3 regions of the Massilimicrobiota sp. SW1139 genome follow, and region 2 is predicted to be linked to each of the others. Evidence: a T-box and tRNA genes for the amino acid it is inferred to sense, from the RefSeq annotation. Region 2 holds a T-box; the other regions hold tRNA genes.

Region 1 (11,013 bases), on a different contig from region 2:
CTGCTAATAAAATCGTCTTTTTTTGTTGAAAAAGCCTAAAATCAATTGAATTTTATGTGACCTTCATATATAATTTTATTCGGAATGTAATGAAAGAAGGGGTGTTTTAATGAGAAAAAAAATCTGTCAATTGTGTATGTTAGTTATCTCATTAACATTAGTTATAGGGTTAGTTATAAATGTTTCAAATCAAAATAAAGTAGAAGCTGAGGATGAATCTATTCCTACTGATGATAGTTTTTTTGTAATTAATGAGGATGGTGAAATTGAATTTATTGATCCTACTGAAGAAGACATGAAACAAATTAAAGAGGAAAACGAAAACCAAGAATATAAAGTTGTAGTCAATGATGGTGAAAATGAAGAAGTCATTGCTGAGTATGACAATTATGCTGATGCTGAAGATACATTTGATCAAATTACTAATCAAGAAGTTTTAAATAAAGTAGCTCGTTTTAGTGTTGAGTCATCAACTAATGATATTAATACTGATGATGTTCAAATATTATTAAATGATGAGCCTTTAGCAAGATCGAATACATATAATATTGTTAAGTTTAAAAGAACTGTTAAGTATAATAGCAGTGGAGACGAATATGTAGCAAATATTAATTACACAGAAGTTGATACTAATCGTAGTGGGTACTTAAATCCAACATCAGTGGCAGATGCTGCTTATATTAAGATGGACGGTAGTAGCTATATATGTAAAGTTGGAGGAGTAGTTATAAAGGTTAAAGCCAGTGATGTTGCAGGTACACCTACTTATCAAGAAGCCGACAATAATAAAAATTTAAGTTATTATACAGTAAGTGGTGGTAAATTATATCATTACTATTCTTATTATTTATCTGCATCTAATATATCTCGCTATTCAACAACGGTAGGATATAAACCATCTTATTTAGATTCTGGAGAGAAATATTATAGCTATGATGGGCATTATTTTTATACTACCTTTGAAAAAATGATTAATGATTATAGAAATAATACATATAAAAATTCTGTGAATTATAGTAATCCATACTATAATTATTATCAGTATGTATCACTACGTTCTAAAACAAATTTATCTGCTGAGCAGTTAAATAACAGAATTAATAATAAAGTTAAAATACCAACATCGTCTAAGATGTATAATAAAGCACAGGCTTTTATCAATGCACAAAACAAATACGGTGTAAATGCTTTGGTTATGTTTGGGATAGCTTGCAATGAAACGGCATATGGTACAAGTAATATAGCAAAAACAAAAAATAACTTATTTGGATTGAATGCGGTTGATTCAAGCCCTGGGCAAAGTGCAAATTATTTTACAAGTGTCGAGCAATGTATCAATGAATTCGCGTATGAATGGATGTCTAAAGGATATTTAGATTCATATGATAGTCGTTATAGAGGTCCTCATTTAGGTGATAAGCATAGTGGTTTGAATGTCAAATATGCATCTGATCCTTTTTGGGGAGAAAAAGCTGCTTCACAAGGGTATTCAATCGATACATCAAAAGTAGATTATAATCATTATTCAATAGGAATTGGCACTGCTGATGTTATAAATGTCTATAATCAAGCAAATCCTAAATCTACGATTTTATATAATTCTGAAGCTGTAGTTTCAAGTGGACAATCTGCTGATGTATATGATTATCCATTACTTGTTTTAGGAAAAGTAACTGGTAGCGATGGACAAACATGGTATAAAGTACAGACTGATGTTCCTTTAAATGAAAGTAGAACAAAAAGAGATGTTAATGCATTATATGATTTTTCTAATCATTATGGATATGTGAAAGCAAATGAAGTAACGCTATTAGGACAAGTAGAATCTACTTATTCTAAGGGAGATGTTAGTTTGGATGGGAAAATAAGTCCAACAGATTATGTTTTGGTAAGAAGATATCTATTAAAAACTGTAACTTTATCATCTACTCAAATAGAAGTTGCTGATATGAATAGTGATGGGAAAATATCGCCAACCGATTATGTTGGTATTCGAAAGATTTTGTTGAATTTAAACTGAAAGGAATTTTAGAATGAAGAGATTTTATAAATTATTATTATGTTTATTTATATTATTTGGAACTTTGGTAATTAATACATCAAAAACATTTGCAGCTGGTGTTAGTTTATCAGCATCTAGCACATCTATAACTATCGGACAAACAATCACTTTTACATTGAGTGTTACTGACTGCTATGCACTTATTAATAGTGCAAGTTCAAATAATGGAAGTGTTTCTGGAGGAAGTGGAGATATTGATGCGTTAGGAGAAACTAAATATGTTACTTATAAAGTTACTCCTACTTCAGTAGGAAGTGGTTCTTTTACAGTTAGTGGAGTATATTCGGCTTATACAGGGTCTTCTGAAGATCAATCTTTTAGTAAAAGCATTAGTTTTGATGTAAAAGATAAAAGTTCTTCAGGTGGAAATCAAAATTCAAACTCTAGTTCAAGCACAAATAGTACACAGTCTACAACAAATACAGCTGAAGAAGTAAAACAAGAAGATACACGTTCAAAAGAAAATTCTTTAGCTAGTTTATCTGTTAGTGAAGGAACTCTTTCCCCTTCTTTTAAGGCTTCTACAACAAGTTATACTGTAAATTTACCTGCGGATAAAACAAAAATTACAATTTCTGCAAAAGCTAAGGATAGTAAAGCTTCGGTTAGTGGAACTGGTGAAAAAAAATTAGATGTTGGTAAAAATACTTTTACAGTAAAATGTACAGCTGAAAATGGAAGTGTAAAATCATATAAAATCGTTGTTAATGTTGATGAAACTCCACTTGTATATACCGAGTATAACGGAAATAAATTAGGGGTAGTTAGAAATTTAGATGGAATTGAAGGACCAAATAAGTCTTTTAAAGAAACTCAAGTTTCTTTAGATGGAAAAGAAATTCCTGCATGGACTAGTGAACAGATGAATAAAACAATTGTTTATTTAGTAGATGAAAATAATGAAAAAAGTTTTTATTTATTTGAAGATGGAAAAGTAACTTCTAAATTTGAGCCTATATCTTTAAATGGTATTAATATGTTCATTGTTGATATTCCTGAAAAAAATCAAAACATTGATGGTTTAAAATTTACTACTTTAAAAATAGAAAAATTAGATATACCAGGTTGGATTTTTGAAGATAAAAAATTTGAGAATTATGAATTAATTTATATCATGTTAGAAAATGGTAATATGGCATATTATCTTCATGAAAAAACAGAAAATACTTTAATGTTATATTCTGATGGATTTTTACAACAATTTGAAGAAATTGGAAATTTAAAGGAAAAGAATTCTTCAACTGAATTAATGAGAAATATTTTTATCGGCACTACAGTTGTATTTGCATTATCAACTGCAGTTGTTGGTTATATGTATTTTAATTTCAAGAAAAAATCTATTTCAGCAATTAAAGATTATTATGACAAGAAAAATCAAGGATAATGAATCCTTGATTTTTTAGTCTTCAATATTCATTGATTCATATTCTTTAAGTGTTGTAATAATGTCATCATAGATTTTCTGATCAACATAATTAAGTAATTCGTCACTAGAAACAAAACGATATTCAGTGTGTTCATGAGAGATTTGAACATGATCATTGGTTGGAATAGCTAAAAAGCCAATACCAACGGTTTGATAGTCAGGTCGAACGGCTGTAAAAGTATACACTGGTTTGATGATTCTCACATCTAAATTTGTTTCTTCTTTTAATTCTCTAATAAGAGCCTGGTGTGGTGTTTCACCATATTCTAATCCACCTCCAGGAAGTTCCCAAAAACCAAGTCCATCACTAGAAGGACGTACTCTTTTGAGAATCAGGATTTTTTGATGATAAATGACAATAGCTTTGACGGTAATATGAAATCTGATATTTTCCATATGTTTATTCCCTCCATTTTATATATCATATCATTTTTTTAACAAAAAGTATCGTTTTATTAAAAATGTTTGCTATAATAATTGAGAGGTGATTTTAAAATGATTGATTTTTTAGAAGAAGTCTATAAAAGAAAAGATAAAATGATAGAAGATATACAGACATTATGTAAAATACCATCTATTTTAGATGAAACAACAGCTAACGAAGGACAACCATTTGGAAAAGCATGTCGTGATGCGTTAGATGCTATGTTAGAAATAGGTGAGAGAGATGGATTTGTTTGTGAAAATGTTGATGGTTATGCAGGACATATTGATATAGGAGAGGGAGAAGAAATTTTTGGTATTTTAGGACATTTGGATGTTGTGCCTTGCAATGAGAGTGGATGGAACAGTGAACCATATGCAGCAACTTTAAAAAATGGAAAGTTATATGGGCGAGGAGTAGCTGATGATAAAGGACCACTCATTGCTGCTTACTATGCTGCTAAAATTATTCGTGAATTAAATTTACCTGTGAAAATGAAAACAAGAGTGATTTTTGGATGTAATGAAGAAAATGGTTCAAAATGTATGCAATATTATTTTACAAAGAAACCTTATCCTTCAATGGGGTTTACACCAGATGCAGAATTTCCTGTTGTCTATGGAGAAAAAGCAGGTGTTAATTTTAAAATAATTGGTGAAATTGAAAACGATAATTTAATAGGACTTTATTCTGGAAATAGAGCAAATATTGTTCCAGAAGTTTGTGAAGCTTATTTAACAGGTTCATATAAACAATATAGAGAATCATTTGCTGAATATTTATCTGCTCACCAATTAGATGGATATGTTGAAGAAGAAGGAAATCATACAAAACTTGTTTTGATTGGAAAATCTGCTCATGCCTCTACACCAGAATTAGGAATTAATGGGGCTGTATATATGTGTCATTATTTATCAACTATATCACAAAATCAATTAGTTCAATTTATTGATCAATATTTTTATAATGATTGTTATGGGGAAAAATTAGGTATAGCTTATACGGGATTAATGGGTCCATTAACAGTGAATTTAGGGGTTATCAATTACAAGGATGGACATGTTAATATGATTATAGACATGCGTGTTCCTCATGAAGTGACAGATGAACAGTTGACAGCAAAAATGCAAAAATGTCTTAACATTTATGGATTAAAAGAAACACATCATTTAGGAAAAGCTTTATATATAGATCCTCAAAGTGAATTGATTCAAAAGTTGCATAATGCTTATGTTGAATTTACAGGTGATCATAATCATCAACCACAGGCTATAGGTGGTGGCACATATGCAAAAACAATGCCTAATTGTGTTGCTTTTGGTATTGAATTCCCAGATAGTGATAATAAGATTCATCAAAATAATGAAGAAATTTCTATTGATGATTTAATGAAGGCAACAGCTATCTATGCAAAAGCTATTTATGATTTGATTAAGGAATAGAGTGAATTCTCTATTCCTTATTGCATAGAAATATGATTTTTGTTATAATATAAACGCTAATTGCAGGCGTGGTGGAATGGTAGACACGCTATCTTGAGGGGGTAGTGGAAGTATTTCCGTGTGAGTTCAAATCTCATCGCCTGCACCATTTTTGTTTTACGCATCTGTGGTGGAATTGGTAGACACGCTATCTTCAGGCGGTAGTGGATTTAATCCGTGTGAGTTCGAGTCTCATCAGATGCACCAATTGATTGAGCATTGTTTATCAATGTGTTTTTTTATTATTGGAGGATTTTTATGAATCAAGAAATTATACAAAAAATGGCTGAAGAATTATCCATTCAAGAACAACAAATTCAAAATGTTTTATCTTTATTAGAAGAAGGAGCTACTGTTCCTTTTATAGCACGTTATCGTAAAGAAAAAACAGGTGGATTAAATGAAGAACAAATTAGAGAAATTTCAAAAGTATATGAATATCAAGTCAATCTTCAGGAACGAAAAGAAGATGTTATTCGTTTAATTGATGAAAAAGGTTTATTGACTGAAGAATTAAAACATAATATTTTAAATGCTTCTAAATTAAGTGAAGTTGAAGATTTTTATAGACCATTTAAAGAGAAAAAGAAAACTAAGGCATCTATTGCTAAGGCAAAAGGATTAGAGCCATTGGCTCAATCGATTTTAAAATTACCTAGAACTTTCGATTTGGAAAAAGAAGCTCAAAAATATTTAAATGAGCAAGTATTAACTATTGAAGAGGCTATTCATGGAGCCAAAGATATTATTGCAGAACAAATAAGTGATGAACCACGTTATCGAAAATATACAAAAGATATGATTTATAAGACAGGTATGATCTCTTCTCATGTCAAAAAGAAAAATCCTGATCAAGAAGATGGGATTTATGAAATGTATTATGATTATCAGGAAAGGGTTCAGTATATTGCATCACATCGAATTCTTGCGATTAATCGTGCTGAAAAAGAAAAGGTGTTAACAGTTTCTATTGATATTGATACAGATCGCTTCATTCAATATATTTATAATGGTGTTATGCGTAGACGTGAATCTTCGCTAGATACTTTTATTGAAGATACTGTTAAAGATGCATTTAAACGTTTGATTTTCCCATCTGTAGAAAGAGAAGTTCGTAATGAATTAACAGAAAAAGCACAGGAACAGGCATTAAATGTTTTTTCAGTAAATTTGGAAAATCTTTTATTACAGGCACCAATGAAAGATAAATATGTATTAGGGGTTGATCCGGCTTTTAGAACAGGATGTAAATTAGCGGCTATTGATCCAACTGGTAAAGTGTTAGATATTCATAAAGTTTTCATTACTATACCTAAAGATGATTACACTAAGGATGAAAAAATATTACTGTCTATGATTCAAAAATACCAAATTGAAATTATTGCCATTGGAAATGGAACTGCCAGTCGCGAAACAGAAAGCTTTATAGCGCAGTTTATTAAGAAATATAATCTAGATGTACAATATGTCATCGTGTCTGAAGCGGGAGCTAGCGTTTATTCTGCAAGTACAATTGCTAAGGAAGAATTTCCAGATTATCAGGTAGAAGAAAGGTCAGCTGTTTCTATTGCCAGACGTTTACAAGATCCTTTAGCAGAACTTGTTAAAATTGAGCCAAAGGCTATTTCAGTTGGTCAATATCAACACGATATGAATCAAAAGAAATTAACAGAACAGTTAGATTTTGTGGTAGAAAAAGTTGTCAATCAGGTAGGAGTCAATATTAATACAGCGTCTCCTTCATTACTACAATATGTATCTGGTTTATCAATCTCTACAGCTAAAAATATTGTGAAATATCGTGAAGAACATGGTAAATTTACATCTCGTGAACAAATTAAAAATGTAAAAAAACTTGGAGAAAAAACATATGAATTGGCTGTTGGATTTTTAAGAATTCTATCTGGTAATGAAAAATTAGATGAAACGAGTATTCATCCAGATAATTATAATGATGCGAATCATCTTTTAGAGTATCTTCATTTACAAAAAAATGATATTGGTACAAAACATGCAAAAGATGTGATTGAACAAGTATCTATTCAGCAGATTCAAGAAGATTTACACTTAGATTCTTATTTAGCTGAAGATTTAATAGAAGCTTTTATATCTCCACATCGCTCTCCTCGTGATGAATATAATGTTCCTATTTTACGAAAAGATGTTTTAAAAATTGAAGATTTGAAAAAAGGAATGAAATTACAGGGAGTTGTGAGAAATGTTGTTGATTTTGGTGCCTTTGTTGATATTGGATTAAAAAATGATGGTTTAATACATATTTCTAAAATGTCATCTCATAAAGTGAAACATGCTTTAGATGTATGTCATGTTGGAGATATTTTAGATGTATATGTTTATGATGTTGATTTGAAGAAAAAAAGAGTAGCTTTATCATTAATGGAGGTGGCATAAATGGAATTTATATATTATCCACGTTGTAGTACGTGTTTAAAAGCTTTAAAAAAGCTTAAAGAACAGGGAATAGATGTGACATTACGAGATATTGTCAATGAAACACCGACTCAAGAAGAATTACTGTGTTGGATACGTCAAAATGGAAAAGGAATCAAACCATTTTTTAATACATCTGGAAAACTTTATCGTGAAATGAATTTAAAAGATAAAATAAATGATATGAATGAAGATGAAGCAGCATTGTTATTATCTCAAAATGGTATGTTAATCAAGCGTCCATTGCTTATTGATGGTGAAAAAATTATTATTGGATATCAAAAAGAAATTTATGAAAAATAGATTTCTTTTTTTATTATTTATTTTGAAATGATTTTATATCTGTTATACTAAAAAAAGATAGAAAGAGGTGAAAAGATATGAATCAAGAAATGAAACAAACAGTCAACGAAATCAAAAAAGCTGTTGTTGGGAAAGATGAGGTTATTATTCAAATATTGGTTACTTTACTTTCTAGGGGACATATTTTGCTTGAGGACATTCCTGGTGTTGGAAAAACAAATCTAGCATTAGCATTATCAAAAAGTTTACAGCTAGATTATCACCGTATTCAATTAACACCAGATATTATGCCAAGTGATATCGTTGGATTTACGATGTATAATCCACAGACACAGCAATTTGAATATAAAGAAGGAATTGCTTTTTGTCATCTTTTATTAGCAGATGAAATGAATCGTACATCTAGTAAAACACAGGCAGCTTTATTAGAGTTGATGGAAGAAGGACAAATGACTGTAGATGGAAAAACATATGTATTACCTCAGCCATTTTGTGTCATTGCTACACAGAACCCTTTTGGCTCTGCTGGAACGCAACTATTGCCTGATTCTCAAATGGATCGTTTTATGAGTCGATTAAGTTTAGGTTATCCTCAATTTGAAGAGGAAATAGAAATAATGAAACAACGTCAAAAATCTAATCCTTTAGATGATATACAATCAGTTTTATCACCTGAGATGATACTACAATATCAAAGGATGATTGATCAGATATATGTTCATGATGATATTTATCATTATATTATGCAAATCATTACTGCAACACGTTCACATTCTCAAATTGAACAAGGTGTATCGCCACGTGGTTCTTTAGCTATCATGAAAACAGCTAAAGCCTATGCATTTTTAAATGATCGTGATTATGTGATTCCGCAAGATGTCCAATATGTTGCACCAATGGTTTTGGCTCATCGTTTCATACTGACATATGAAGCTAAAATGAACAAAGTCTCTTCATATCAGATTGTAGATGAAATCTTAGAATCAGTTGGAGAACCTCAATTAAAAGTATGAAAAACTTATTAAAATATTTTTGTTTTCTTGCTTTTTTATATGGATTATGGCGTTTTGTTTCAGGGTATTTTTCATTTTTATTGTTTTTGATGGCTTTTTGTTTAATATGTATATGTCTATTGCTTAGTATTATTCCAATGCGAAAAACAACAATCTCAATAAAAATGCAACAAGCATATTGTTTGCGTGATGAAACTATTAACCTGAGTTTTTGTCGTCAAAGTGTTACACCTATCCCATGTGGTCAGATTATAATTGAATATCAAATGATAGATGCTTTTTCTCAAATTGTAGTTGAAAAAAGCGTATGTCTTCATGATCAGCAAGTAGATGTAGAGATTCCTTGTCCTCATTGTGGTCATTATACGATTCAGGTTCAGAAAATAAAATGTTTTGATTTATTACAATGTTTTTCTTTTTCAAAAACTGTATCCATACAAAATTCATTTGATGTAATGCCACATTACCATCTTGTAGATGTATCTGTTCATCAGGTTCATCAATTGGATGAACAAGAAGAAAATTATTTGACAGATCAAAAAGGCGATGATTATAGTGAAATTTTTGAGATTAGAACATATCGTGAAGGTGATGAACTTAAGCATATTCATTGGAATATGTCATCAAAATTTCAAGAATTTTTTGTTAAGGTGGGAAGTCAACCTGTTCACGAAAATCTTACTCTTGCGATGGAATATAAAGAAAACAATACATTCTATGATTTACAGTTTGATTATTTTTATTCTTTATGTATTTCTTTATTAAAAGAGAATATTGCTTTTGAAATTGTAACTTCATGTGATGTACAAAATATGCATGTGCAATCTATACATTCTGTTGATAATCTTGCGACTACCGTTCGATGGATGATGAAAAATCCTATCAAAACTTTAGATAAATCTTTCATGTCACGTTCTTTTTATCAAATAAAGGGACAGAATCTGGAGGTGTATCACTTATGAAAAAAACAATCAACTTCTTTTTTCAACAATACATCATCCATATCATTAATGTTTTCATGATTATTTTAGGATGTATGGGTTTGATAGGAAATTATGATCATTCTTTATATTTTCCTGAAAACACATATATAAGTATTATTCTTTTAGGCATGATAGGAATAGGATTTTACTTTTATTTTATTAAATATCAGATAATGCCTCAAAAACCATGTGTATTCATTTTTATCATTTTATTATTAGTGTTGATTATATTATTTCAAAGTGAGTGTCATTATTTTATCAATAATCTTCAATCTGTTATTGAATTTGATTATTTCTTAAAATTTGATGAATTACTTCCTTTAGAATTATATAGTCGAGATATGTTTTATCAAGTTATTATATTCATAATTGGGTTGCCAGTTATCTATTTGATTGTATCAACTGTATGTACAATGCATTTTTCATTGCTTAAAATCATCAGTTTGATTTTTCTCTTTATGTTTCCTGTATTTATCAAACACGAACTTTCTTCTCAAGAGAGTTATTGCTTTATTATCTTTATCTGTTATGCATTATTATTTACAGTGGCTTTAAAATATCAGCAAAAACAATATACCTTAAAGATTGTGGTTATTATATTATTATGTATAATGTCTGTAACTGCATCTACTTATTTAGAGGGAAATCCTTTGTTTCAACAAGAATCATCATCGGTTTTATCACAAATGATTGATTGGTTTTCTAACGGAAAAGGAAATCCTTTAGGAATAGCTACACAAACGGGTATGAGTCGAGATATTGATGGTTCTTTACCTACAGGCAATGTGCAACTTAGAAATGGATTGGCTTTAACAGTACAGTCCAATGTTCCTTTTTCTTCTTATTTAAGAGCTTATTCGCTTGCCAATT
Region 2 (11,013 bases):
AGCTGAATGTTTAGGTAGTGATGAGTATGGTGATATTGCTGTTTTGAAAATGACAGTTAATTTTGATGTATCAGCTTATAAGGTTGGAGATTCTGATTTATTAGAAGCAGGAGAACCTGTTCTTGCTGTGGGAAGTCCATTAGGTATTGAATATGCGGGAACAGTCACTCAAGGGATTGTATCTGCTCCATCAAGAACAGTATCTGTTGATTTGAATAATGATGGTAGAGAAGACTGGGATATGAATGTTATTCAGACTGATGCAGCGATTAATCCAGGGAATAGTGGTGGAGCATTAGTCAATGCTGCTGGAGAATTGGTTGGTATTACATCTATGAAATTACTTTCTGAAGAAGTTGAAGGTATGGGCTTTGCTATTCCAATTAATGATGCTGTTAAATTAGTTGAAGAAATTATTAAAACAGGTAAAGTGAATCGTCCAACTATTGGGATTTCAGCTGTATCGTTAGATAGTTATTCTTCATATGAACTTTATATGTATCGTATTCAAACAAATTTAAATAAAGGAATCTATGTTGCTGATGTACAAAGTCAATCACCAGCGAGTCAAGCAGGTATTCAAGTAGGAGATGTCATTACACAAATTGAAGGTAAAGATATTGAATCATATAAGGATTTCTTGACGGAACTTTATTCTAAAAATCCTGGTGATACGATAAAATTAACAATTAATCGTAATGGTTCGACATCTTCAGTCAATGTCACTTTAGGTTCTTCATAAGGAAAGCGAAAAGGTCTTTCCTTTTTTTTGTAAAAAATATATAATGGGTGTTGGTGATGGTATGAATAATGAAGTCAAAAAACAACTTACTTTATCATTGATTTTACTCACTCTTTTAATCGCAACACTGTTTTTCTGGTATCCTAATTTTATGTTTCATACATATGTAGAAAGATTAGATTATCAGTATTGTTTGCGTGGTGAAAATGATGAATTTGTTGTTGATGGATATCAATTTTATCAAGATGGTCAAACACAGGGATATGGTCATGCACGCATTACGCCTTTAAAATCGCAAGTTTTTAAAAAGAATGATGAAGTAACATTGACTTTGATTTTATCCCAGGAACATCAGTTATCTCAGAAAATTAAGATTCAAAATGATGATCAGGTCGTGACATTAGATGAACAAGAAAGTGAAGATGTCTTTTTAGAAGAAGATATTCAAAATGCAAAACTGCAAATATCAGTCAATCGTCAAAACAAAACGACTTATGATCAGACAATAGAATTAAAAAATCAAGATATGTTGACATATACTTCAGCAAATAAAGATTATACATTAACCAATGTATATGTGACTGAAAATTGGTTAAAAACAGGAGTTTTTTCAAGTAAAGATCAGGATCTTGCTAAAGAATATCCTTATATGATTATTAATTATATGTATTCTCATGAACAGAATCATGAAGTGAATATTAATGATTATGAAAGATTTGTTTATTTAAAAGGAAAAACAGAAGATTTTTTAAATGATCAGATGGAAGAAATTGGATATTATGATGGTCAAGGATCATTATTTGATATGCAGTTATGTTGTGTAATAACATTAATGAAAAGTGAAGATGATTTGCATCCTTATACTTTTACATTACCTTTAAGTCCTATTCAAAAAGGAGAATAACTATGACACCAGGAAAAAAAGATAAAATGACATTATATATGTTGAGAAATGCTTTATCTACTTTGGTTATTGCTTTTATATCTTTTATGATATCATTGATATCATATTATGAATGTTCATTTCTTGAAGCTATTCAACGATTATTTTTAGTCAATATTTATACAACATTATCTTTTTTATTATTATGGTTATTGGATTATATGATTTTTGAAATATCAAAAATCATATTTGATACTTATGAAAATATTCTGACATATAAATTTATTCTTATTTTATGCTTGATTGCGATTATTTTGTTCTTTGTTCCAATGTTGGATTTATTTCAATGGAATTTCATTTTCTTATGTCTGTTTATTGCATTAAGACAAGTGAAACAATTATATATTCATAAAAAAAGACCATCAAATGGTCTATAAAAGAGCACTCAGGCTTTGTAAAAAATGTTGTTTAGAAGTCTGATCCAAAGAATTATAGTATTCTTCAAAAAGAACACCTAAACCAACAAGAATTGTTTCTTCTTGAGAAGCAATACCTTCATCAATCGTTTCTTGGAGTTGTGCTGGAGAAAATCCTTTGAGATTCATTAAAAGTGCTTCACGCATTTTATCAGTCCTTTCTTATATAATATGGGATAAATATTTTGATTTATACAGGGAGTTTTATGAAAGAGTATCAAATCTTATTAAATGGTGAAACTATAACATATCAGTTAACATATAAGTATATGAAAAATATACGAATGCGTGTTAAAGATGGAATGTTATATGTCAGTGCACCTTATGGAACACCATTAGAATATATTGAAAAAACAATACAGACTTATCAAAAACGCTTACTGAAACAAATCAATACTTATCAGCCTTATGCTCAATATTGTGATAATGGATATGTCTTGATTTTTAATCAGCGATATCGTATTGTTTTACGTGATATAGGAATAAAAAAATGTCAATTTCATCATCGGGATATTTATGTTTATCATCGTGATATACAAGCATGTATTGAAAAAACGTGTCGTCAAATATTACATGATTACATTGAAGAGAAAATCATTGCTTATTTGGCTTATGATTTTGATTTAGATATGCCTTTGATTGAGATTAAAAAATATAAGAGTCGATGGGGAAGCTGTTATTATCGTGATCATCGTGTTTCTTTTCATTTAGGACTTATTCATTTGGAAAAAGAACTTATTGATTATGTCATTCTTCATGAACTCGTACACTTTTTACAGCCTAATCACTCTGCTTTGTTTTATCAGGAAATAGCTCAAAGAATGCCTTGTTATCAGGAAATTCAAAAACGTTTAAAGGAGAAGCATACATGATTACATCTATACAAAATGAAACAATAAAAAAAATCATGAAATTGAAACAAAAGAAATACCGTGATTTAGAAGATCGATTTTTAATTGAAGGGTATCATTTGGTTGAAGAAGCTAAAAAAGCCAATTGTATTGAAACAATTATTACAATGCTTCATGAAACATTTGAAGAACCAACGATTTATGTATCTTCCAATGTCATGGAAAAGCTCGCTTTTACAAAGACACCACAACCTATTATGGCCATCTGTCATAAACCACATCATCGTCTTTTCAATACCAATCATCAGCGTTATCTGTTATTAGATAATATTCAAGATCCTGGTAATTTAGGAACAATTATCAGAACAGCATTAGCACTAGGCTATGATCAAATTATCATGTCCTATAATAGTGTGGATTTATATAATGATAAAGTCATTCGTGCAACACAGGGAGCACTTTTTCAAATGTCCATCTGTCAAATGGATTTGATAGAAGCTATCACGTCACTCCAACAAAATGATGTCAGAGTTTATGGAACATCATTACATCAGGCACAACCTATTCATCACTATCAGCCACAAGACAAAATGGCTTTTGTGTTAGGTAATGAAGGACAGGGTGTTTCTCAAGCTGTTTTAGATGCATGTGATGCTCATTTATATATTCCTATTCAAGCGATTGAATCTTTAAATGTTGCGATTGCAGGAGCTATTGTTATGTATCATTTTCCTAAAATTTAAGAAAAGATTTGCAAAATAATAAACATATGATATAATATCTTGTGTTTAGAATCGATGAAAAGGAGTAGTAGTTGTTGATACTTTTTAGAGAGTCTATGGTTGGTGGAAATAGACAGGTTAGACAATGAACTCGCCTTGGAGATACAAAGATGAAAAGAGTAGTCTTTGTCGTTAACTGCGTTAAAGTTTTGAGAGCATATATGGATTCCATATATGAACTAAGGTGGTATCGCGATCAAGTCGTCCTTAGAAGGACGGCTTTTTATATTATAAGGAGGGATAAATGATGCCATTTGATCATCAGGCCATTGAAAAAAAGTGGCAAAAATATTGGGATGAACATCAGACTTTCTATACTGATGTTTGGGATTTTTCAAAACCTAAATACTATGCTTTAGATATGTTTCCATATCCATCAGGACAAGGATTACATGTTGGACATCCTGAAGGATATACAGCGACAGATATTATGTCACGTATGAAAAGAATGCAGGGATATAATGTTTTACATCCAATGGGATTTGATGCTTTTGGATTACCAGCTGAACAATATGCGATTAAAACAGGAAATCACCCTGAAGGATTTACACGTCATAATATTGAAACTTTTACACATCAGTTAAAGATGTTAGGTTTTTCATTTGATTGGGATAAATGTATTTCTACTTGCGATCCTGATTATTATCATTGGACACAATGGATTTTTAAACAACTTTATGAAGATGGTTTAGCTAAAAATGTGGATATTCCAGTGAACTGGTGTGAAGAATTAGGAACTGTTTTAGCTAATGATGAAATCATTGATGGAAAAAGTGAACGTGGGGGATACCCAGTTATTAGAAAGAATATGAAACAGTGGGTTATTGATATTCCTGCTTATGCTGAAAAATTATTGGCTGGTTTAGAGGATGTTGATTGGCCTGAATCTACTAAAGAAATTCAAAGAAACTGGATTGGAAAGTCTATTGGCGCTCATGTGCATTTTCAAGTTGATGGACATGATGAACAGTTTACTGTGTTTACAACACGTTGTGATACGCTTTTTGGCGCAACTTATTGTGTGTTAGCTCCTGAACATGAATTGGTGGCTAAGATTACAACACCACAGCAAAAAGAAGCGATTGAAGCCTATGTGAAAGTCTGTGCTACAAAATCTGAATTAGAACGTACTGAATTAAATAAAGATAAAACAGGTGTCTTTACTGGTGCTTATGCGATTAACCCAGTGAATCAAAAGAAAATACCTATCTGGATTTCAGATTATGTTTTAGCAGGATATGGAACTGGTGCTATTATGGCGGTTCCTGCTCATGATGATCGTGACTGGGAATTTGCGAATAAATTTGGCCTTGAAATTATTCCAGTGCTTGAAGGTGGAGATGTCACAAAAGAAGCATGGACACAGGATGGAAATCATATTAATTCTGATTTCTTAAATGGTATGAATAAAGAAGATGCCATTGAAACAATGATTCAATGGTTAACTGATCATCATTGTGGTGAAAAGAAAGTGAATTATCGTTTAAGAGAATGGATCTTTGCACGTCAAAGATACTGGGGAGAACCAATTCCAGTGATTAATTTTGATGATGGCACTTCCGTTGCATTATCAGATGATGAATTACCATTGATTTTACCACCATTAGAAGATTACTCACCTTCTAAGAGTGGGGCATCACCATTGGATAAAGCTACAGACTGGGTGAATGTCACTGTGAATGGAAAAGCTGGAAAACGTGAAACAAGTACAATGCCAGGAAGTGCGGGAAGTAGCTGGTATTATATGCGATATATTGATCCACATAATGATCATGCGATTGCTGATAGAAAGTTATTGGATCACTGGTTACCAGTTGATTTATATGTTGGTGGACCAGAACATGCTGTTGGACACTTATTATATTCTCGTATGTGGAATCGTTATTTATATGATAAAGGATATTTATCACATCCTGAGCCATTCCAGAAATTATATCATCAAGGTATGATTTTAGGAACAAATGGTGAAAAAATGAGTAAATCTAAAGGGAATGTCATTAACCCTGATGATATTGTTCAAACTTATGGGGCTGATACATTAAGAGTTTATGAAATGTTTATGGGACCTTTGGAAGCAAGTAAACCATGGAGTGAAACAGGTGTTGACGGTGCTAGAAAATGGTTGGATCGTGTGTATCGTTTGATTGTAGAATCTGATAAATTAAGTGATGAAAATGATCATTCATTAGACTTTGTTTATCATTCTACTGTTAAAAAAGTCACTCATGATTATGAAACATTAGGATTTAATACTGCTATTTCACAAATGATGATTTTTGTTAATGAAGCTTATAAAGCTAAAACTGTTTATCGTCCATATGCTGAAAACTTAGTCAAAATGTTAAGCTGTATCGCTCCACATGTCTGTGAAGAAATGTGGCAGTTACTTGGACATGATGAAACATTAGCTTATGAACCATGGCCAACATATGATGAAGCTATGTTGGAACAGTCAACAATTGAAATGGCTGTACAGGTTAATGGAAAACTTCGTGCTAAAATCACTGTGAATAAAGATGAAGATGATGAAGTCGTGAAACAGGAAGCTTTAGCTCAAGATAATGTAAAAACACATACTGAAGGAAAGAATATTGTGAAAATTATTGTCGTGAAAAATAAGATTGTCAATATTGTTGTGAAATAAAAATATTGATTTATAAACATGGAATGAAGAGAGAAGTGAATTTCTAAAAGTTAAGGTATCTTAATTGCAGAGATTCACTTTTTTAATGTTCAATTATTGATAACAAAAAACGCTAACTTTTCAGTTAACGTTTAACAACAGCATTGACAAATAGATGGATTGTTTATAGGGGCTTGTCTGATGATCACTTGACCATTTGTTTCCATAACAGCATCTTCATTGATGATTTCACCAACACTGTCAACCGTAATTGTTCCTGATTTGACATTTTTAATAGAATCAACATGTCCTTTGATTGTTGCCTGTACATCAGAATATTCAAATGCTAAATCGCAATCAATCATTTCACAATCAATGAGTTTCAAATTTTCACAATAACATAATGGTTGTGTTCCAATGATCTGACAGTTAATGAATGTGACATTTTTTGAAAACCACCCTAAATATTCACCTTTGACAACAGAATCTCTAACAATGACGTTACTGCTATGCCAGAAGGCATCTTTTGTATCTAAATAAGAATTTGTAATTTCTAAGTCATGCATATACTGGAAAGAATATTTTCCTGCAAATTTCAAATGATCAATTTTAACATGCTGACTATGGAGTAACATATATTCAGAATGAATTTCACTATCTTTAATAGAAATATCCTGGCAGAACCAGCCAAACTCTGGTGATTGAATCTGACAATTTGAAATAATTGTATCACTACATTCTCTTAAAATTTTTATACCTTGAATATCACAAGAATCAATCAAACCATGATGAGAATACCAGATAGGAGCTCTTGTTAATTCATCTAAAGAGCTGTGAATTAATTCATAACCCTGTACATGCCATAAGGGATAACGAAGCGAAAAAGTACAATGATCAACTCTGACTTGTCTTGTTTCTTTTAAGACAGATTCTCCATCTTGAGGACCAGCAAAAGTACAGTTTCTCACTTCAGTATTTTGTATATTGTATAAAGCTCTTTCTTCATCAAAAGTTTGATTTTCAATAATCTGTTTGATTTGCATGATATTGACCTCCTTTAAGAAAGCTTATGCTTTATTTTGAATATTTTTTAAAGTGTAAATCAGATAATCAAGATGATCAATTTTCTTTTGTTTTTGATGCACTTCATCTAGAATTTCATATCTTTTCTTTTTTAAAAAAAGGAAAAGAAATTCAAAACGATGATTTTCAAAGTCATCAACAAATTCTTGAACTTGTTTGGATGAACATCCCATATCTTCTAAACTTTTTTGAATATCTTCTTTGGTAAGCATTTGAATCATATGAAAGCCTCCTTGACTATATTCTATATATAGACATTATAAAAATCAAATACTTATAATGGATAGTCAGCTATGCTTTTGAGGTATTTATATGGATATATGTTGTCTAATTATTTCTTTTTTAAGGTGTTCATAAAGTTCATATGTAGATATGCAATCTGCTAAAGAACGGTGTTCATTTGTGGAAAGCCCTAAAAATTCTACCATGTCTGTTAAACGATGATGGGGCATTTGAGGATAAACCTTTCTACAAAATTGAACCGTATCCATATATTCATTAGATAAATTGATCTGAAAATGATTCGCAATAAAATTAAGATCGAAAGCTGTATTATGTCCAATAATTGGATCGTATCCAAGAAACTGCAAAATGTCATCTTGAACAGAAGAGAGAACAGGCATATCCTCTACCATTTGATTATCAATGCCAGTGAGTTGAGTGATAAAAGGACTAATATTCTGTTGGGGATTGATTAATTGGCTATAACGTTCAACGATTTCTTTGTTTTTGACCTTTAATATTCCAATTTCAATAATTTTATCTTTTTGCCAAGATAAACCTGTTGTTTCGATATCTAAAACACAATAATCATCAATGATTTTTTTAACATAATGCCCTCTTTTATAATATTGTTTTTGATAAGCCATTGTGATCACCTCAATTCTATATTTAAATCTATTCAATATAAAAATGCAAATGAATTTATAAAAAAGTATAATCATCAGTCAAATCATGTTATAATGTTGCACGGTATCACAACAGGAGGTCGTTATGAAATATATACATCAGTTTCTTATTATTATGTTGATTTCATTTGTAGGAGAATTATTGAGCTTTTTACCATTACCTATTCCAGCAAGTGTTTATGGATTGTTGATCATGTTAGTTGGTCTTTATACAAAAATGATTCCATTATCAGCAATAGAAGATGTTGCAGATTGGCTGATTTTGATTATGCCTGTTTTATTTGTTCCATCTGCTGTTGGTTTAATGAATGTCAAAGAAGAATTATTTGAAAACATAGCTGTGATTATGATTGTTCTTGTTATAAGTACAGTCATTGTAATGGTAGTGACAGGGAAAGTTGCACAATATATGATAGAAAGGAAAAATATCAATGAATAATTTATTGATTGAAACATCTTATTTTGGCATTGTATTAAGTTTATTAACATATTGGTTGGCTGTTCAAATAAGAAAGCGATGGTCTTATTCTCTTTTGAATCCATTATTAATCAGTGCTTTTTTGACTATCTTTGTTTTATATGTTTTAGATATTGATTTTCAGACATATAATCAAGGAGCACAAATGATTACATATTTATTGACTCCATCAACTGTTTGTTTAGCGATTCCTTTATATAAACAAACACAAGTACTGGTTAAACATTTTGGAGCTATTATAGTAAGCTTATTATGTGGTTGTCTGTCTGGTTTGATGAGTGTTATGGTTCTTTGTATTTTGTTGAAGACAAGTGAAACAGTTTTATATTCTTTGATGCCAAAATCTATTACGACAGCGATTGCTATTGGAGTATCAGAATTACTTGGTGGTCATTCGACAATGACAGTAGGTGTTGTCATTTTAACAGGAATTTTTGGATCAATGATTGCTAAAACGATTTTTAAAGTTTTCCATATCAATCATCCTGTTGCACGTGGATTGGCATTAGGAAATAGTGCCCATGCTATTGGAACAGCGAAAGCGATTGAGTGGGGAGAAATTGAGGCGGCAATGAGTAGTTTATCTATTGTGATTTCAGGTATATTCACTGTGTTTTTAGCGCCTATTATGATTCATTTATGGATATAAAAAAGTTCTATGTTTAAGCATAGAACTATTGATTTAAAAGATCATAAAATGATTTTAGGCGTTGACAAGATTGATTGAACTCTTCTTGTTCCTGTGGTGTCATGCGTAATTCAACAATTTCTCTAACACCACTACGATCAATGATGGCTGGCACACTGATAAATAAATCATCCTGACCATATTCGCCACGAAGCAATGTTGAAACAGGTAAAATCTGGTTTTCATTATGTAAGATTGTGCGAATAATACCAACTGTACTTGAAGCTATACCATAACAAGTATTCCCTTTACGATTGAAAATTTCCCAACCAGCCTGAATTGTATCTTCTTTCATCTGTTGATAGGGTTCTTGTCCTAAACGACTCTGGTTATCTTGAACAACACTATAAATATCCTTGCCACCAATACGAACAGTTGACCATGGAATCATTTCACTATCTCCATGTTCACCAATGACCATCGCATGAACACTGCGAGGATCAACTTGGATTTTTTGTGCTATGAAATATTTTAAACGGGCTGTATCTAATGTTGTTCCTGTTCCAATAACCTGATTAGCTGGTAAACCAGAAAGTTTATAAGCATAATAACTCATTAAATCTACAGGGTTTGAAACAACAATCAAATGTCCATCAAAATGATGTTCTTTAATTTGAGTAATAATACTTTTCATGACATTTAAAGATGGTTCTAACATTTTTAAACGGTCATTACCACTTTGAGGGGTTGGAACACTTGCTGTAATGATAACAATTTGAGCATCTTCACAGTCTTCATATCGTCCCACTTTGACATGTGTATTACGATTCATATATTCAATGCTTTGAGATAAATCTAAAACTTCTCCTAAAACTTTCTCTTCATTCAAATCAATCAAAGCAATTTCATCACATAGACCTTGATTAATCAAACAAAATGCAGTACTGACACCAACGTGTCCACATCCAATAATGACAATTTTTCTTTTTTCTAATTTCATTTCTTTTCTCCTCATTATAAGTCTAAAATGATTATATCATAATTCATAAAATTGTAATGAAATATGATAAAAAGTTTTCAAAACCTGAAAATAAAACGTGTATTTGATAAAAATAAATATACTATATGTGGGAGAGGAAATTTATGGAATTAAGTCTTTTATTAGCTCAAAATATTTTTGGATTATTTCTTATTATTTTTGTGGGATATTTAACTGTAAAGTGTCGTGTACTGCCACCTGATGATAGTAAAGTGATTTCTAAAATTGTTTTATATATTGTTTGTCCTTGTACAATTTTAAATTCTTTTCAGATTGATTTTACAAATGAGAAGCTGATGGGATTGATTTTATCTTTTATTGGGGCCATTGTCGTTCATTTGATTTTCATTCCATTAACAAAATTATTAGGGCAAATTTTTCATTTTATGCCTGTAGAAAAAGCAACGCTTATTTATTCTAATGCTGGTAATCTGATTATACCTTTGGTAGCTTCTATTTTAGGGGAAGAATGGGTTTTATATACAAGTGGATATATGGTTGTTCAAACTATTTTAATATG
Region 3 (11,013 bases), on a different contig from region 2:
GATGCAAGTCAGATTATTTTCCAATTTAGTTTCTTTAGTGATTACGCAATCAGCTTGTTTACTCAACCTGCTGGAGCCTTCATTACTTTAGGAACAATTCTTGCGTTTATTCAATTCTTAAAAGTAAGAAAAGCTAATAAAGCAAAGAAAGCGGAGGTCAAATAGTTTATGGAATTAGTCAGTTTATTTGTAGGTTTAACGTTTGTTAATAACGTTGTATTAAGTAAGTTTTATGCTATTTGTCCATTATTAGGTGTTTCTAAGAAACCTAAAAATGCTTTGAACATGGGATATGCTGTTACATTTGTCATCTTCTTAGCATCAATTATCACATATCTTTTATACTATTATGTATTAACTCCATTAAATATTACTTATTTGGATTTAATTACATTTATCTTGGTTATTGCGTCTTTAGTACAATTTGTTGAAATGTTCTTGAAAAAGACAAGTCCAGAAATTTATAAATCAATGGGTGTCTATTTACCTTTGATTACAACAAACTGTGCTGTATTAGGTGTAGCATTAGATAATATCAGTGCTGGTTATACATTTATTGAAGCTATGGTTGCAGGTCTTGCAGTACCAATTGGATTTACAATTGTTATTTATGTTTTTGCGACAATTCGTGAAAGATTAGACATTGCAAATGTTCCTGAAAGCTTTAAAGGAACACCAATTGCATTAATTACTGCTGGTATTATGGCATGTGCTATTGCCGGAATCGCAGGTCTTGTTTAATGACTATTTGGGCAATTATTTGGCTAGTTATTTTAATAGCCATCTTTATTGGAACATATTTATTAAATAAACACACACCAAAACCAGAAGGGTGTGAAGATATGAGTGAATGTGTAGGATGCAATAACATTGCTTGTTCTCATCACAGTGCTCATCATAAGGAGGAAGTCAAAGATGCAAATTAGTGCTATTTTAGCATTGCTTGTTATTGGAGCTGTACTTGGATGTGTTTTAGGTATAGCGAATCAATATCTTCGTGTTGAAGAAGATAACCGTATCAGCGATGTTACAGAAATGTTGCCAGGTGCCAATTGTGGTGGTTGTGGTTATCCAGGATGTGCTGGTTTTGCTGGTGCTTTGGTTGAAGGAGAAGCATCAAAAGTGTCTGCCTGTGTTGTCAGCAATCAGGAAACAAGAGAAAAAATTGCAAATTATTTAAATGAAACACCTGGACCAGATGGAAAAACAGTAAACGTTTCAATTTAAATGTTTCATAAGGAAATTGACTATGAAGTGTCAATTTCCTTTTTTTATATTTTTGTTTTGAGTGATCATTTTAAAAATACTGGACTTCTTATATATTAATGCTTTACATTCAAAAAAATGTGTATTATAATACTGTTCGTAACCGAACAATGGAGGTGGTACGATGTTTAGAGATCCAATTGGATATCGTATTAAAACATTAAGCAATTTAATGAAAAGAAATATGGATAAACATTTGGGACCCCAACATGATAGAGCGACAATGATGCAAACCTGGATCATTGGTTTTGTTCAATTAAGAGACAGTGAAGGCAAGGATACTTTTCAAAAGGATATTGAAGAGGAATTTTCTATTAATCGTTCAACGACTTCTGAAATGCTGACCTTGATGAATAAGAGGGGGTTGATTGAACGTGTTCCTGTAGATTATGATGGACGTTTGAAAAAAATTGTTTTAACCAAAAAAAGTTTAGAGATTCATGAATGGATTAATCAGGCTATGATGCAACTTCATGATAAATTAACTGATGGTTTAACAACGCAACAAATTGAAACATTTATAGATGTTGCGGATCATATGATTCAAAATATGTCTAAAAATGAACAGGAATCTACTGATTAGAAATCGTGTTGGTTACAAAATCGTTAAAGAAGGGGTGGTTATATGGTTATTAAAACATTGATGAAACAAATCAAACAATATAAAAAAGATTCTTTTTTAACAATGTTTTTTGTTATCGTCGAAGTTATTTTGGAGATTTTGATTCCTTTGTTAATGGCAAGAATTATTGATTTAGGAATTGAAGCTGGAAATATTAATGCTGTATATAAATATGGATTTATCATGTTTATTATTGCAATTGGAACTTTATCAACTGGTTTTTTAGCTGGGAAATATGCTGCAAAGGCTTCAACAGGATTTGCTGCTAACTTAAGAGATGGAATGTATACAAATATTCAATCATTTTCATTCTCTAATATAGATAAATACAGTACTGCTGGACTTGTTACACGTTTAACAACAGATGTGACGAATGTTCAGATGGCTTATCAGATGATTATTCGTATGTGTATTCGTGCACCAATGAACTTAATTTGTGCCCTGACAATGGCTTTTATGATTAATCATGAATTAAGTTTGATTTTTGTTGGAGCAATGGGATTCTTAATTATTGTTTTAGGATTTATCATGATTACAGCGACACGTTATTTTAATCAGGTCTTTCCTAAATATGATGATTTAAATGAAAGTGTTCAAGAAAATGTTGTCGCTATTCGTGTTGTCAAATCATTCGTAAGAGAAAAATATGAAAATGAAAAATTTAAAAGAGCTGCACAAAATATCTATCGTTTATTTGTAAAGGCTGAATCTGTATTGGCTTTAAACAACCCTGCTATGATGACAGCTGTTTATGGATGTATTTTACTTTTATCATGGTTAGGAGCAAAGAGTGTTGTTGGTGGAACTCTAACAACAGGAGAATTGACAACATTATTTAGTTATATCATGAATATTTTGATGTCATTAATGATGTTATCTATGGCATTTGTTATGATCACAATGTCATTTGCTTCAGCAAGACGTATTGCAGAAGTTTTAAATGAAAAATCAGATTTGGTTTCTCCTGAAAATGCCTTAAAAACAGTGAAAAGTGGATCTGTCACTTTTGATCATGTGACTTTTTCTTATAAACATGGAACAGGTGAACCAGTGCTTAGAGATATTGATATCCACATTCACTCTGGTGAAACAATTGGAATTATTGGTGGAACTGGAAGTGCCAAGAGTACACTTGTCAGCTTAATCAGTCGTCTTTATGATGTTGATCGAGGAAGTGTCATTGTAGGTGGTGAAGACGTTAGAAAATATGATTTGGAAGTTTTAAGAAATGAAGTAGCCGTTGTTTTACAAAACAATGTCTTATTTAGTGGAACCATTTTACAGAACTTAAGATGGGGAAATGAAAATGCGACTTTAGAGGAATGTCAGGAAGCATGTCGTCTTGCTTGTGCTGATGATTTTATTCAAGATTTCCCTGATAAGTATAATACTTATATTGAACAAGGTGGAACAAATGTTTCTGGTGGACAAAAACAACGTTTATGTATTGCCAGAGCATTGTTAAAGAAACCAAAAATATTAATTCTGGATGATTCAACAAGTGCTGTTGATACTGCGACTGATGCAAGTATTCAAAAATCATTTGAAGAACGTATTCCAGATACGACAAAAATTATTATTTCACAGCGTGTATCAAGCGTTCAAAATGCAGATCGTATTATCGTATTAAATGATGGTGTTATTGATGATTTTGATACACATGAAAATTTATTAAAAACAAGTGATATTTATCGTACAATATATGAAACACAGACAAAAGGAAAGGAGGAAGCATAATATGAAAAAACAAAATGTTTTAGCACGTCTTTTAAAGAAAGTCTTTAAACGTTATGGTTTAGCTATAGTCATTGTTTTAATATGTATTATTGGGCAGGCTATCTGTAGTGTTCAGGGACAGGTATTCCAACAAAGATTAATTGATGATTATATTATGCCTTTAATTGGACAGCCATCTCCTGATTTTTCTGGATTGTTTTCTGCTCTTTCTGTTATGGCTTGTTTCTTTTTGGCAGGAATTGTTTTTGCTTATGCATATAACCGTATCATGGTGTCTGTTACACAAGGATTCTTACGTGATTTACGTGTAGAAATGTTTGAACACATGGAATCATTACCAATTCGTTATTTCGATAGAACAACTCACGGAGATATTATGTCTGTTTATACAAATGACATTGATACTTTAAGACAATTAATTAGTCAATCTATTCCACAGTTTACTTCAAGTGCTATTACAATTATTACTGTCCTTATATCAATGTTAATGTTAAATGTGACTTTAACATTGATCAGTGTCATTATGGTTTGTATTATTCTCTTTATTTCACGTTCTATTGGAAGACGTTCAGCAAAATATTTTATTAAACAACAAGAAACATTAGGAAAAGTCAATGGTTATATTGAAGAAATGATTTCTGGACAGAAAGTTGTTAAAGTGTTTAACCATGAAGAAAAAGCTATTGAAGGTTTTAGAGATATTAACGAAGAATTACGTCACAGTTCATATCAAGCTAATAAATTTGCCAATGTTTTAATGCCAGTTACCATTCAGGTAGGAAATATGTCATATATTTTATGTGCGGTGATTGGAGCTGTTTTGGCATTATCTGGTTTTGATTCTTCATTAACAATCGGAACACTTGTCGCATTTATGACATTGAATAGAAGTTTTAATAACCCAATTGGGCAAGTGTCTATGCAAATCAATTCTATCGCTATGGCACAAGCTGGAGCGAAACGTATTTTTGAATTGCTAGATCAGGAAAAAGAAGTAGATGAAGGTATCGTGACATTATGTCGTGTAGAATTTGTTGATGGAAAAATGGTGGAAACTGATAAACGTACAGGACATTGGGCATGGCGTCATCCAAGAGCAAACGGTGAAGTAGAATTGGTTGAAATGAAAGGTGACTTGAAATTAGAAAATGTCAACTTTGGTTATTTTGATGATCATATGGTTTTACATGATATTGATGTATTTGCTAATCCTGGTGAAAAAATTGCTTTTGTTGGAGCAACTGGTGCCGGTAAAACAACTATTACAAACTTAATTAATCGTTTTTATGATATTCAAAGTGGAACGATTACTTATGATGGTATTGATATCAAATTAATTAAAAAAGATGATTTACGTCGCTCATTAGGTGTCGTATTGCAAGATACACACTTATTTACAGGAACTGTTATGGATAACATTCGCTATGGACGTTTAGATGCGACTGATGAAGAATGTATTGAAGCTGCTAAACTTGCTAATGCAGATGCTTTTATCAAACATCTACCTGATGGCTATGATACAATGTTAACTGGAGATGGAGCGAATCTTTCTCAAGGGCAACGACAATTGATTGCGATTGCTCGTGCTGCAGTTGCGAATCCTCCTGCTTTAATCTTAGATGAAGCCACTTCATCTATTGATACAAGAACAGAAACTCTTGTTCAAAAGGGTATGGATGGATTAATGGAAGGAAGAACAACATTAGTTATTGCCCATAGATTATCTACAATTAAAAATAGTGATTGTATTATGGTTCTTGAACATGGTCATATCATTGAAAGAGGTAACCATGAAACATTGATGAAACAAAAAGGTAAATATTATCAATTGTATACAGGAGCTATTGAAATGGATTAAGGTCTTAGGACCTTTTTCTTTTTAAGCACATAAGTTGTAAAAAGTGAAAGACTATGATAAACTTCAGTATATCAATAAAAGAAAAAACTATAATATGATAAAGGAGGCGCTGCATATGGCAGAAGTATTACATGTAAATAGTCAGGAATTTGAAAATGTTATTGCTCAAAATGATGTTGTTTTTGTAGATTTTTTTGCAAACTGGTGTGGACCATGCAAAATGCTTGCACCAAGTATTGATAAATTGGCTAAAGAACATCCAGAAGCAAAGGTTGTGAAAGTAGATGTAGATCAGGAACCATCTCTTGCAATGCAATTTGGTGTACAATCTATTCCAACATTGATAACTTTTAAAAAAGGACAAGCTGTCAATCGTCAATTAGGATTTGTTCCTTATGAAACTTTAGAAAATATGTTGAAATAAAAAAATATCTCCTAGATTTTTTCTGGGAGATATTTTTTGAGTCTTTTTTGTCCTTCGTCTGATAAAACAATATCTGTTTCAGCAAAATATTGAGCTAAGACATCAGCGTCTTTAAGAATCTCACTATATACATCATCAACTTTATCTTTTTCACTATGTCTAGCAATGGCTTGTTGAATAATAGCTTTTTCATCATCCTGAAATTCACTTAAAATACTACTGATCCATTCACTACATCTTAGACCATGCTGGAATGAGGAATGTTGAGTGAATTGAATGTAGTCATGAAATAATCCAATGATGCCTGCAAGTTCAACATCTAAGTGCTGTTCTAAGGCAAGTTTTTGACATAAAGTAGAGACTTGAATGCTGTGTAGTAAAGCTTTTTGCTTATAAATACCATGACATTGTTCTTCAATATGTGTAAAGAAATAGTCTTTTAATGTTTCATAACGATTCATCTTCTTAACCCCTTTGGATATAAGTTTTTAGCTAAGCCTTGACTTTCTTTATAAAAAGAAAGAGGATAATCTTCTACAAAAATGACACCATAACCTTTGTGGTTTGATCCCTGGATGGCTTCTCCATGCAAATACTGTTTGATTTCATCATCATTTTCATGAAAACGATAAAACTGTTTGACGTCTTTTTGAGTTAATGTTAAAGCTAAAGCAAGACTTGGTTCAAATCTGTTTTTCTTGCATTCCCCTAGATAAAGTCCATTGCGTAAAACACGTATTCCTTGTAAATCAGGGAATTGAGGCATGAGAGCATAAATATGATTATGATTGTCATAAAGATAATCAGGAGTAGGAATGTTGAGATATTTCTGATAAAATTCATCAACCAGTTTTTGATTTTGTTTAGAAATATGAGGTTTCATAGGCTTGTATTTTTTAGATACAGACTGACCATTTTTTTGAATGCAGGCAATGAAATGTCCCTCGCCCTGATAATGATGCGGATATAAACGAACAACTCCATCTAGTCCAATGCCATTAGCCATTCCATGACTTCTTTTGAGTGGCTTTAAACAACAATCATATTGTTCAAGAATATATTTGATTTGTTCTTCATTTTCTTTTGTATTATATGTACAGGTAGAATAAATCAGTATTCCTCCAGGCTTTAATAATTGCATCGCCTGATCAATCAATTGTCGTTGAATATAGGCACATTCCTGTACTTTTTCAGGGGACCATGTTGTGATAGCTTGTTCATCTTTTCTAAACATCCCTTCACCACTACAAGGTGCATCTAAAATGATTTTATCAAAAAATTCAGGAAGAATTTTTGTAAATTGAATAGGATCACAATTGGTTACAATGGTATTTTTTAAACCAAATCTTTCAATATTTTCAGAAAGAATTTTGGCTCGCAATGTATTGATATCATTGGTAATCATTAAACCTTGAGGACCTAATCGACTGGCCACTGCACAGCTCTTTCCTCCTGGCGCCCCACACATATCTAAGATATAATCATCTTTTTGAATGTCTAAAAAATGAGCGACAAGCATGGCACTTGGCTCTTGAATATAATACAAACCACAAGAGAAAAAAGGAGATTTTCCTAATGGGTATTTTTCATAATCAAAATAATATCCATCTGGTACAACTGGATGAGGAGAAATAGCGTCCTGATTGAAATAATGTAGACAATCCTTTTTTAAAGGATTTAAATAAAAAGCTTTAACAGGAGGCTTTTGTAATGATTGTATAAAATCATCATATTCATCTTTTAATATTGTTTTCATTTCATTTTTAAATAATTCATTCATTTTGTTCACCAATGCTATTATACAAGTGAAAAATGTCTATGTAAACTAGAAAAGATATGTTAAAATAAGAAACGGTGATGTTATGAAAAGGTGTCAATGGGCTTATAATGAGCGTTTAATCGCTTATCATGATCATGTATGGGGTATTCCTCAACATGATGAAACGCAATTATATAAAATGTTAGTTTTAGAAGGTTTACAGGCAGGACTGAGTTGGGATATTGTTTTAAAAAAAGAAGAATTATATGATAAGGCTCTTGATCATTTTGATTATCATCGCATTGCCTTATATGATCAAAAAAAATATGATGAGTTAATGCAAACAGAAGGATTGATCAAGAATCGTTTAAAAATGAAGGCAATTATAACGAATGCCAAAGCTTTTCTTGAAATTCAAAAACAATATGGAAGTTTTGATTCTTTTATATGGTCTTATGTTGATTTTCAACCGGTCCCACATCATTATCAGACATCACAGGATGTTCCATCAAGTGATGAACTATCTACACAAATTTCTAAAGATTTAAAAAAACATGGTTTTTGTTTTGTTGGTCCAACAATTATATATAGTTATTTGCAGGCTATTGGTATATATAATGATCATGAAATAAATTGCGATTTTTATTGATTTTTAAAAAGATATGTAATATAATAAATAAGCAATTTGATTTGCCTGAGTGGCGAAACTGGTATACGCACAGCACTCAAAATGCTGCGACCTATGTCATGTCGGTTCGAGTCCGACCTCAGGCACCAATTGAATACAAAATCATGAAAAAGATTTCTTTTTCATTAACATGAAGGTATCGAACAAGATAAAGAATTTTGTTCGATATTTTTTTATGGCTCAATACATATTTTTATACACAAGATGATGAATTGGTTTGACTGATAGCTATTTCAAGGATTTTTGCGTGATAGATTTTCATATAAAATTCGACAGGATAAAAGAAAAAATGACTATATTTGATAATATTCTTGCAAAAAAATGACGAAAAAGTGAAGAAAATAGATCAAAAACATATGTTATTCTATGAATATTTTGGAAATATTGTAAAATAAAATCAGGAGGTGTAAAAATATGTTAGAAAATCATATTTTTGGATGTGTTGATCATATTTATGATGATATTATTTTAAATGGATCTGATGAATTAAAAGATATTATTCGTCAATTTGAAAATGTAGCAGGAGATGAAAGTCCTTATTTTTTAAAGAAAGGTATTATGTTAGCCATGACATTATGTTTGAATCAGCTTCAATTTCAGGATGAATTGTTTGAAGGTGTTTTACAGGAATATTTAGAACATATGATGGAAGCCATTCCTGAAATGAAGAAAACAGTCATATGTCGTATTGTGGTTAGAGAGTTAGAAAAGTATATTCATCGCCAGGTACGTATCCCTTATCATATGCCTTTAAATGAATTAGCATATTATATATTAACCATGTTTCAGGCAGAGGGTACTCATCTTTTTACATTTATAACTGATCAGGGAAAATTTGGTTGTGATCAATGTGATGAAGAAATGTTGGATGATTATGCATCAGATGTTTTCTTAGATGAACTAGATTTGAAAAAGGGGGATACTTTTTCGTTGTGGTATGATTTTGGTGATGATTATATATTTGATATTCAGATTCAAGATATTGAACAACACCCAAATGTACAAACTCTTCATGATATAGAAATTATGGCTGGAGAAGGCTTTGGTATTTGGGAAGATGAACATTCACTTTTGGATATGTATTATCATGATAGACAAGCTTTCGTTGAGCATATTCAAGATTTAGGTTTGAATTTGGATGACTTTATTTTTGAAGAATTTGATGTAGATACAGCAAATGGTGCTTTATTTGATGATTATGAATTTTTAAAACATGCTTATATGTATGATGAATATGAAATGTAATGGTTTGTGTTTTTGAATGGAGACTATAAAAACGTGATTTGAGGATGGAAAATAAAGATAAAATAGATATTCTGTTGATATTGAAAAAAATATTTGACAATATAAAAAAGCTTGTTATAATGTATTAGTGCAATAAATGATAGCAGCACATAGAGGGTTAGCCCATGCGTTTGTGACAAAGGGATGTAGAGTATCTTGCTGCAAAGAGAAATACTTAGTACAAACACACCCTAACTGATCTATGCATGTTATTGTTTTATGCCAAATAAAACAATAGGAGGAAAGAAAATGTCACGTTATACTGGACCACAATGGAAAAAATCTAGACGTTTAGGTTTTTCAACATTAGAAACTGGTAGAGAATTAGCAAGAAGACCATATGCACCTGGTCAACATGGTCAAAAAAGAAAAAAATTAACAGAATATGGATTACAATTAGCTGAAAAACAAAAAGTAAGACATATGTATGGAGTTAATGAAAAACAATTCCATAACACATTCAAAAGAGCTGGGAAAATGGAAGGAGTTACTGGTTACAATTTCTTCTGTTTACTAGAATCTAGATTGGATAATATTGTTTATAGATTAGGTTTTGCAACAACAAGAAGACAAGCAAGACAGTTAGTTAACCATGGACATATTTTATTAAATGGAGTTAAAACTGATATCGCTTCTTGTCAAGTTAAAGTTGGAGATGTTATTTCTGTTAAAGAACGTTCTCGTTCATTAGAAATTATCAAAAATGCTTTAGCTTCTCAAACACATGTACCAGGATTTGTTGAAGTTGATGCTGATAAAATGGAAGGTAAATTCATCAGATTACCTGAAAGATCAGAATTAAATCAAGAAATCAATGAATCACTTATCGTTGAATACTACAACCGTTTAGGATAAGATGATCAATATCAAAGTATTGGACAGTTATTTTGTTCAATACTTTTTTCTTTTGATGGCAGTATATCTCTTGTCTATGTAGGATTTTGGAAAAAGATGATGAAATACCTTTCTATTTATGATAAAATAAAACTTAGGAAAAGAGAGGAATTTTAAATGATGGATAATATTATGAGATTGATTGAACAAATAGGTATACGTAATCTCATTTTTATAGGTATAGGTATTGTTGCGCTTGTAATACTACTTTTATTTTATAGGGGAATGAGATTAAGAAAATATAGGAAATTAATTGTGGATGTGGAAAATCGCATGAATGGTATTAAATCACTGCCATTACAATATCGTTTAGGAAGAGTCCATAGTATTTCTAAAAATATGCCAGAAGTTTTGGAAAAATATGAAGAATATGCTCAGGAATTTGAACGTATTACAGATTATCAGAAAAATCAATTAGGTGTATTGGTTAATGAAGTAGATGAACAGCTTTTTTATGGTAAACTTAGAAAAATATCTTCTA

The links. The T-box of region 2 lies ahead of leuS (leucine--tRNA ligase). A T-box ahead of a tRNA ligase gene usually reads a tRNA of that ligase, here a tRNA-Leu.
Region 1: it encodes a tRNA-Leu, which carries the amino acid that the T-box ahead of leuS (leucine--tRNA ligase) is inferred to sense. The anticodon was not compared.
Region 3: it encodes a tRNA-Leu, which carries the amino acid that the T-box ahead of leuS (leucine--tRNA ligase) is inferred to sense. The anticodon was not compared.

Annotation. Positions count from the first base shown of each region.
Region 1 is NZ_SJOR01000021.1:18,088-29,100, reverse strand. It holds gene E0K96_RS10150 (glucosaminidase domain-containing protein) at 110-2,020, shown strand; gene E0K96_RS10145 (cadherin-like beta sandwich domain-containing protein) at 2,034-3,446, shown strand; gene E0K96_RS10140 (NUDIX hydrolase) at 3,462-3,884, opposite strand; gene pepV (dipeptidase PepV) at 3,984-5,354, shown strand; tRNA gene E0K96_RS10130 (tRNA-Leu) at 5,417-5,502, shown strand; tRNA gene E0K96_RS10125 (tRNA-Leu) at 5,515-5,600, shown strand; gene E0K96_RS10120 (Tex family protein) at 5,652-7,805, shown strand; gene E0K96_RS10115 (arsenate reductase family protein) at 7,806-8,147, shown strand; gene E0K96_RS10110 (AAA family ATPase) at 8,225-9,160, shown strand; gene E0K96_RS10105 (DUF58 domain-containing protein) at 9,325-10,122, shown strand; gene E0K96_RS10100 (transglutaminase-like domain-containing protein) at 10,119-11,013, shown strand, end outside.
Region 2 is NZ_SJOR01000020.1:21,922-32,934, reverse strand. It holds gene E0K96_RS10005 (S1C family serine protease) at 1-742, shown strand, start outside; gene E0K96_RS10000 (hypothetical protein) at 786-1,646, shown strand; gene E0K96_RS09995 (hypothetical protein) at 1,649-2,062, shown strand; gene sspI (small acid-soluble spore protein SspI) at 2,057-2,248, opposite strand; gene E0K96_RS09985 (M48 family metallopeptidase) at 2,371-2,973, shown strand; gene E0K96_RS09980 (TrmH family RNA methyltransferase) at 2,970-3,695, shown strand; T-box leader at 3,741-3,946, shown strand; gene leuS (leucine--tRNA ligase) at 3,982-6,378, shown strand; gene E0K96_RS09970 (DUF3737 family protein) at 6,510-7,400, opposite strand; gene E0K96_RS09965 (hypothetical protein) at 7,425-7,661, opposite strand; gene E0K96_RS09960 (3'-5' exonuclease) at 7,749-8,309, opposite strand; gene E0K96_RS09955 (CidA/LrgA family protein) at 8,434-8,787, shown strand; gene E0K96_RS09950 (LrgB family protein) at 8,780-9,475, shown strand; gene E0K96_RS09945 (L-lactate dehydrogenase) at 9,501-10,454, opposite strand; gene E0K96_RS09940 (AEC family transporter) at 10,598-11,013, shown strand, end outside.
Region 3 is NZ_SJOR01000007.1:9,963-20,975, forward strand. It holds gene rsxE (electron transport complex subunit RsxE) at 1-165, shown strand, start outside; gene E0K96_RS05435 (electron transport complex protein RnfA) at 169-741, shown strand; gene E0K96_RS05440 (hypothetical protein) at 741-926, shown strand; gene E0K96_RS05445 (RnfABCDGE type electron transport complex subunit B) at 916-1,227, shown strand; gene E0K96_RS05450 (MarR family winged helix-turn-helix transcriptional regulator) at 1,391-1,849, shown strand; gene E0K96_RS05455 (ABC transporter ATP-binding protein) at 1,892-3,625, shown strand; gene E0K96_RS05460 (ABC transporter ATP-binding protein) at 3,627-5,483, shown strand; gene trxA (thioredoxin) at 5,599-5,907, shown strand; gene E0K96_RS05470 (HD domain-containing protein) at 5,919-6,368, opposite strand; gene E0K96_RS05475 (RsmF rRNA methyltransferase first C-terminal domain-containing protein) at 6,365-7,687, opposite strand; gene E0K96_RS05480 (DNA-3-methyladenine glycosylase I) at 7,770-8,315, shown strand; tRNA gene E0K96_RS05485 (tRNA-Leu) at 8,359-8,443, shown strand; gene E0K96_RS05490 (plasmid pRiA4b ORF-3 family protein) at 8,769-9,599, shown strand; gene rpsD (30S ribosomal protein S4) at 9,888-10,493, shown strand; gene E0K96_RS05500 (septation ring formation regulator EzrA) at 10,653-11,013, shown strand, end outside.